Regions from separate parts of the Streptomyces sp. NBC_01506 genome, predicted to be linked through region 2. Evidence: riboswitches for the same ligand, from Rfam matches in the RefSeq annotation. Region 2 holds a riboswitch; the other holds the start of a gene.

Region 1 (3,853 bases), 2.3 Mb from region 2:
TTCCTGGCGACGTTCGTCGCGATGATGCTCACGGCCGACGACGGCGCGCAGCGGGTGCTCACCTTCCTGGTGCTGACCATCGTCAGCGACACCGGTGCGTACGCGATCGGCTGGCGCTTCGGCAGCCACAAGCTGGCACCGCGCATCAGCCCCGGCAAGACCCGTGAGGGTCTGTTCGGAGCTGTGGGATTCGCCATGGTGGCGGGGGCTCTGTGCATGCAGTTCCTCATCGACGACGGCACCTGGTGGCAGGGCCTGTTGCTCGGCCTCGCCGTGGCGGTCAGTGCCACGCTGGGTGACCTGGGCGAGTCGATGATCAAGCGGGACCTCGGGATCAAGGACATGGGCACGCTGCTGCCCGGTCACGGCGGCATCATGGACCGCCTCGACTCGCTCCTGCCGACCGCCCCTGTGGTGTGGCTGCTGCTGGTGGTGTTCGTCGGCTCGGGCTGACCCGTATCCGCACCGGTTACTCTGGTAAGGCCCGCCGTCCTGGACGGCGGGCCTTACTGCGCTCCGCGGTCGCGGGGCCCGTCACATGAGGTCTCCTGGCACCGGCAGTGTGCCCACGTTGCTCCCGCGGTCGGCGGGAAACACCGGCCTCGTCGTACCGAGGAGAAAACAGCTCATGGCTCCGCCCAATCCCGGAGAACTGACCTTCGTCGCGCCCCGCGGCGCCAAGAAGCCGCCGAGGCACCTCGCCGACCTCACGCCGCAGGAGCGGCGCGAGGCCGTGGTGGCGCTCGGCGAGAAGCAGTTCCGTGCCAAGCAGCTTTCGCAGCACTACTTCGCGCGGTTCGCGCACGACCCCGCCGAGTGGACGGACATCCCCGCCGCCGCGCGCGAGAAGCTCGCCACGGAGCTGCTGCCCGACCTGATGTCCGTGGTCCGGCACATCTCGTGCGACGACGACACCACCCGTAAGACGCTGTGGCGGCTGCACGACGGCACGCTTGTCGAGTCCGTCCTGATGCGCTATCCGGACCGCGTCACCATGTGTATCTCCTCACAGGCAGGCTGCGGGATGAACTGCCCGTTCTGCGCCACGGGGCAGGCGGGTCTCGACCGGAACCTGTCCACGGCTGAGATCGTGCACCAGATCGTGGACGGCATGCGCGCGCTGCGCGACGGTGAGGTCCCCGGCGGCCCCGCCCGGCTGTCCAACATCGTCTTCATGGGCATGGGTGAACCGCTCGCCAACTACCGGCGCGTCGTGGGGTCGATCCGCAGGCTGACCGACCCCGAGCCGGACGGCCTCGGACTCTCGCAGCGCGGCATCACCGTCTCGACGGTGGGCCTGGTGCCCGCGATGCTGCGATTCGCCGACGAGGGCTTCAAGTGCCGCCTCGCCGTCTCGCTTCACGCGCCGGACGACGAGCTGCGCGACACCCTCGTGCCGGTCAACACCCGTTGGAAGGTGCGGGAGGTGCTGGACGCCGCCTGGGAGTACGCGGAGAAGTCGGGCCGCCGGATCTCCATCGAGTACGCCATGATCCGCGACATCAACGACCAGGCGTGGCGGGGCGATCTGCTGGGCCGGCTGCTCAAGGGGAAGCGGGTGCACGTCAATCTGATCCCGCTCAACCCCACCCCCGGGTCCAAGTGGACGGCATCCCGCCCCGAGGACGAGAAGGCGTTCGTCGAGGCGATCGCCTCCCACGGAGTGCCGGTGACGGTGCGTGACACCCGAGGTCAGGAGATCGACGGGGCGTGCGGTCAGTTGGCGGCGACGGAGCGCTGAGCGCGGCGAGGGGCCCCGACGGGGCCCATGTACGCTGGGTTCGAACGAATTACATATTCCGACAGGGGAGCGCCACAGCGCTGAGAGTGCGGCAGAGGATCGACAAGAGCCTCACGGTCGCAGACCCTCTGAACCTTGCCCAGGTCATTCTGGGTAGGAAGTTCGGTCATCACTCAAGCTGTTGCGCCCTGCCCTGCTCCGGTCCGCCGGTGCGGGGCGGGGCCGCGTCTTCTCCTGGACATCCCAGGAGGAATTCAGTGCGTACCACGAAGAAAATGGCGGCCAGTGGCCTCGCTATCGCGCTCGGCGTCTGCGCGCTGGCCGCGTGCGGCGGCGGGTCCGGCGACTCCACGTCGTCGGACGGCGCGAAGTCCAAGAGCGTGACGCTCGTCGCCCATGACTCGTTCGCCGCCTCGGACTCCGTATTGAAGGCGTTCACCGAACAGACCGGCTACACCGTCAAGGTGCTGAAGAGCGGCGAGGCGGGCGAGGCGCTCAACAAGGAGATCCTCACCAAGGGTTCGCCTCAGGGGGACGTCTTCTTCGGCGTCGACAACACCCTGCTCTCCCGCGCCCTCGACAACGGCCTGTTCACGCCGTACGAGGCGAAGGGCCTCGACCAGGTCCGCGCCGACGTTCGGCTCGACGACGCCAAGCACCGTGTCACCCCCGTCGACACCGGCGACGTCTGCGTCAACTACGACAAGAAGTACTTCGCCGACAAGAAGCTGGCGCCGCCGGAGACCTTCGCCGACCTGACGAAGCCCGCCTACAAGGACCTGCTCGTTGTCGAGAACGCCGAGCAGTCCTCACCGGGTCTCGGTTTCCTCCTCGGCACCGTCGCGGCGTACGGGGACGACGGCTGGCAGGGCTACTGGAAGCAGCTCAAGGCCAACGGCGTCCAGGTCGTGGACAGTTGGGAGCAGGCTTACAACGAGGACTTCTCCGGCTCGGCGGGCGGCAAGAAGGCCAAGGCGGAGCGCCCGCTCGTCGTCTCGTACGCGTCGAGCCCGCCGGTGGAGGTCCTGTACGCCGACCCGCAGCCCAAACAGGCGCCGACCGGCGTCGCCGCGGGCACCTGCTTCCGGCAGATCGAGTTCGCCGGCCTGCTCCAGGGCGCGAAGAACGAGGCGGGTGGCAAAGCCCTGCTGGACTTCCTGGTGAGCAAGACGTTCCAGGAGGACATGCCGCTCAACATGTTCGTGAATCCGGTCCTCGACGGTGCGAAACTGCCCACCCTCTTCACCGACCACGGTGCGGTGGTCGACAAACCGGAGACCGTGGCCCCGGAGAAGATCGCCAAGCACCGTGACGAGTGGATCCAGTCGTGGTCCTCACTCGTCGTCAAGTAGGCGCGAAGGCCGCCCGGGATGGCGGCGGGAGCACGCGTACGCAGGCGGGGCCGGTCGTCCGGGAACCGGGCCTCGGGGACCGAGGACGGGGCCGGGGCGCGGTACGCGCGGTGCGTGCCGAAGGGCGCCGTGGGGGCGCCGTACGGCTCTGCCTCATGGCCGTGCCCGTCGCGTTCTTCGCGGTCTTCTTCGCCTACCCCGTCGCCGCGATCGTCGGTCGCGGGCTGAAGGCGGACGGCGCCTGGCACTGGGGCCGGTTCGAGGACGTGCTGAGCCGGCCCGACATCGGTCAGGTGCTCTGGTTCACGACGTGGCAGGCCGCGGTCTCCACCGTCCTCACCCTGTTGATCGCACTCCCCGGTGCCTACGTCTTCGCGCGCTTCGAGTTCCCCGGCAAACAGCTCCTGCGCGCCGTCGTGACCGTGCCGTTCGTCCTGCCTACCGTCGTGGTCGGCACGGCGTTCCTCGCGCTGCTGGGGCGCGGCGGGCTGCTCGACGAACTGTGGGGCGTGCGGGCGGACACGACGGTCTGGGCGATCCTCCTCGCGCATGTCTTCTTCAACTACGCGGTGGTCGTCCGCACTGTGGGCGGCCTCTGGGCGCAACTCGACCCGCGCCAGGAGGAGGCCGCGCGGGTACTCGGCGCAGGGCGGCTCGCGGCGTGGTGGCGCGTGACGCTGCCCGCGCTGGGCCCCGCCGTCGCCGCCGCGGCGCTGATGGTCTTCCTCTTCACCTTCACCTCTTTCGGCATCGTCCAGAT
Region 2 (3,853 bases):
GCCGCCAGCGCCGTCGTCACCGGCACCGACGCGACCAGACCGATCGACCCCACCAGCGTCCGTACGATCTCCTGGGCCACCAGCTCGCTGGTGGCCACCGTCCCCACGCTCGAACCGGCGATCGAGAAGAGCAGCAGCAGCGGCAACGCGGCGCCCGCGTAGGCCAGTACGAGCGTGTTGACCACCGACGCGATGTGATCGCGCCCGATGCGGATACCCGCCCGGTAGAGGGCACGCGGTCCCATGTCCGGATCCGCCTGGCGCAGCTCCCACACCGCCGACGTCTGGGTGACCGTCACATCGTCCAGCACACCGAGCGATCCGATGACGACGCCCGCCAGCAGCAGACCGCTCATGTCGATCTCCGGATACAGCCCGTGGATCAGCCCGGTGTTGTCGTCCGTGTTGCCCGTCAGACTCGCCCAGCCGATGAACAGTGAGCCCAGCAGTCCGATCAGCAGCAGCGAGATCAGCGTGCCGAGCACGGCGACGGACGTACGGGCCGTCAGACCGTGGCACAGATACAGCGCGAGCAGCATGATCGCGCTCGCGCCGACGACCGCGACGATCAGCGGATTCGAGCCCTGGAGAATCGCCGGCAGGATGAACAGGGTCAGTACGGCGAACGAGATGACGAGCGCGACCAGTGCCATCAGCCCGCGCAGCCGCCCCACCACGATCACCGCGAGCGCGAAGATCCCGGCCAGCAGCGCCATCGGGAATGTGCGGTCCACGTCCGTGACCGAGTACTGGAGATCGTGCGGCGCGTCGGGGGCGTAAGCCACCACAACGCCCTGTTTCACGTGAAACTGCCGCGGCGCGTCCGGCTGGACGACCTCGACGAACGTACGCCCCGTGTCCTTGCCGCTTTTCACCTCGACCGTCGCCTTCACACAGTCCCCGGTCTGCGCGGCCTGCGCCGCACGCCCCTGCGCTGTGGACGTGTCGCCCGTCGGCGGGACCTGGCCGGCATTCACGTCCTTGCAGTCGACCTTCTCGATCTTCACCACCTCGCCTTGTACGGTCTGCCGGTCGAAGCCGACACCGGTGCGCTCGTTCGCCGGGGTGCCACCGGGCCAGAGCACCGCGAGTCCGACAACGACGGCCGTGGCGAAGGGAATCAGCACCGCCGCGATGACCTTGCGCAGATGCTTGGAGACCGGCGCGGCCGGGCCGTGGCTGTGCGAGTGGCCATGCGGCTGGCCCTGCGCGTGGCCGTGCGCCTGGCCCTGCGCGCGGCCGTGCGTTTCGGGTGTCTGCTGGGGTGTGGTCACCGACCGATCATCGCAAGAACGGCGGAGGCCCTCTGTTCAGCACGCCCGACATCGCGTTAGCGTGGTGGTGCCTTTACACACGCGGGAGCTCGGAGCACCGGGCTGAGAGGACGCTGACTGTGGAGTTCCGGGGCTTCCCCGGACCCCTGAGCTGCGTCGACCGCCGAACCTGTTACCGGGTAATGCCGGCGTAGGGAGTAGGTCTCAAATGACCGTTCAGGACGCACGCACGTCTGCCGCACGCACCATCGGCTGGCACAAGGGATATGTGGAAGGATCGCGCCCCGACCTGCGGGTGCCGGTCCGTCAGGTGCACCTCACCAATGGCGACGACGTGACGCTGTACGACACGTCGGGGCCGTACACCGACCCCACCGTCGAAACCGACGTACGGCGCGGACTCGCACCGCTCCGGGAGAACTGGATCATCGGCAGGGGCGACACCGAGGAGTACGCGGGCCGCCCCGTCCGCCCCGAGGACGACGGCCTCAAACACACCTCACCCCGTGGTGGGCTGCGCAATCTCGACGCGGTCTTCCCCGGCCGCCCGCGCCAGCCGCGCCGGGGCCGCGACGGACAGCCGGTCACCCAACTCGCGTACGCCCGGCGGGGCGACATCACCCCGGAGATGGAGTACGTCGCCATCCGGGAGAACGTCGCGCCCGAGGTCGTACGCGACGAGATCGCCGCCGGCCGCGCCGTACTGCCGGCCAACGTCAACCATCCCGAGATCGAACCGATGATCATCGGCAAGCGGTTCCTGGTGAAGGTCAACGCCAACATCGGCAACTCCGCGGTCACTTCCTCCATCGAGGAGGAGGTGGACAAGATGACCTGGGCCACCAAGTGGGGCGCCGACACGGTCATGGACCTCTCCACCGGCCGCAACATCCACACCACCCGTGAGTGGGTGCTGCGCAACTCCCCGGTCCCCATCGGCACCGTGCCGCTCTACCAGGCGCTGGAGAAGGTCGACGGCAAGGCCGAGGAGCTGACCTGGGAGATCTACAAGGACACGGTCGTCGAACAGGCCGAGCAGGGCGTCGACTACATGACCGTCCACGCGGGCGTGCTGCTGCGCTACGTGCCGCTCACGGCCCGCCGCAAGACCGGCATCGTCTCGCGCGGCGGCTCGATCATGGCGGCGTGGTGCCTGGCCCACCACAAGGAGTCGTTCCTGTACGAGAACTTCGAGGAGCTGTGCGACATCCTCGCGGCGTACGACGTGACGTACTCCCTCGGCGACGGTCTGCGCCCCGGCTCGATCGCCGACGCCAACGACGAGGCGCAGTTCGCCGAGTTGCGGACGCTGGGCGAGCTGAACTCGATCGCCAAGCGGCACCATGTACAGACCATGATCGAGGGGCCGGGCCATGTCCCGATGCACAAGATCAAGGAGAACATCGACCTCCAGCAGGAGATCTGCGAGGAGGCGCCGTTCTACACGCTCGGCCCGCTGACGACGGACGTCGCCCCGGCGTACGACCACATCACCTCGGGCATCGGCGCGGCGATGATCGCCTGGTGGGGTACGGCGATGCTCTGCTACGTGACCCCCAAGGAGCATCTGGGTCTGCCCAACCGCGACGACGTCAAGACCGGCGTCATCACGTACAAGATCGCGGCACACGCGGCGGATCTGGCCAAGGGGCATCCGGGGGCGCAGGAATGGGACGACGCGCTGTCGGACGCCCGGTTCGAATTCCGCTGGGAGGACCAGTTCAATCTGGCGCTGGACCCGGACACGGCACGGGAGTTCCACGACGAGACGCTGCCGGCCGAGCCGGCGAAGACCGCGCATTTCTGCTCGATGTGCGGGCCGAAATTCTGTTCGATGAAAATCTCCCACGACATCCGGCGTGATCACGGCGGTTCGCAGGACGAGATCGAGGCGGGCATGGCGGCGAAATCGAAGGAGTTCGCGGCGAGCGGTAACCGGGTCTATCTCCCGCTCGCGGACTGACGCGAGGGGCCGGCGGCTGAATTCGTCCTCGGGAGCCCGGTCCGGGCAGGCCACCCGGACCGGGCTCCCGAGGGCGGTCAGACCGTGGCGTCCTGCGGGTACCAGCGCAGCTCCACGGTGTTGCCGTCCGGGTCCAGGACGTAGACCGACGTGGCGGTTCCCCGTGCGCCGAAGCGCTCAACAGGGCCTTCGAGGACGGAGAAGGTCTCCGACCTGATGAAATCGCCCCAGTCCAGCGGTTCCACGGTCAGGCAGATGTGGTCGACGTTGGATTCTCCCCGAGGGCGGTCGAGCAGGTCGAGGATGGTTTCAGGGGTGATTCTCACGGAGGGGAACGGGACCTCGCCGGCGCGCCACTCGGCAACGCGTACCGGCTCCAGACCGAGGCGTCCCACGTAGAAGCGCAGAGCCCGTTCGACATCCCCGACGTTGAGGACGAGGTGGTCGAATGCCTTGACGCGCAGAGAGGTCACTTCTTCTCCAGGGCGATGAGATGGTGCTGGCCGGATGGACGCTTCTTACGATCCGCCGGCGGGACTCCGCCAACAAGACGGGATCGGAACACGATTGTTGAGTCCGATTCAACGCTGGGACGACCGGGACGGGCGTGGCGGCC

Evidence for each region. Region 2 has a riboswitch for thiamine pyrophosphate ahead of thiC (phosphomethylpyrimidine synthase ThiC). Riboswitches for the same ligand answer to the same signal wherever they lie in the genome.
Region 1: linked by a shared signal. The riboswitch ahead of OG329_RS10110 (thiamine ABC transporter substrate binding subunit) and the one ahead of thiC (phosphomethylpyrimidine synthase ThiC) in region 2 are both predicted to bind thiamine pyrophosphate.

Annotation. Positions count from the first base shown of each region.
Region 1 covers NZ_CP109422.1:2,413,111-2,416,963, reverse strand. The annotation lists gene OG329_RS10120 (phosphatidate cytidylyltransferase) at 1-453, shown strand, start outside; gene rlmN (23S rRNA (adenine(2503)-C(2))-methyltransferase RlmN) at 629-1,741, shown strand; TPP riboswitch at 1,795-1,919, shown strand; gene OG329_RS10110 (thiamine ABC transporter substrate binding subunit) at 1,999-3,093, shown strand; gene OG329_RS10105 (ABC transporter permease) at 3,249-3,853, shown strand, end outside.
Region 2 covers NZ_CP109422.1:4,756,175-4,760,027, forward strand. The annotation lists gene OG329_RS20790 (YibE/F family protein) at 1-1,274, opposite strand, end outside; TPP riboswitch at 1,346-1,488, shown strand; gene thiC (phosphomethylpyrimidine synthase ThiC) at 1,483-3,237, shown strand; gene OG329_RS20800 (VOC family protein) at 3,315-3,701, opposite strand.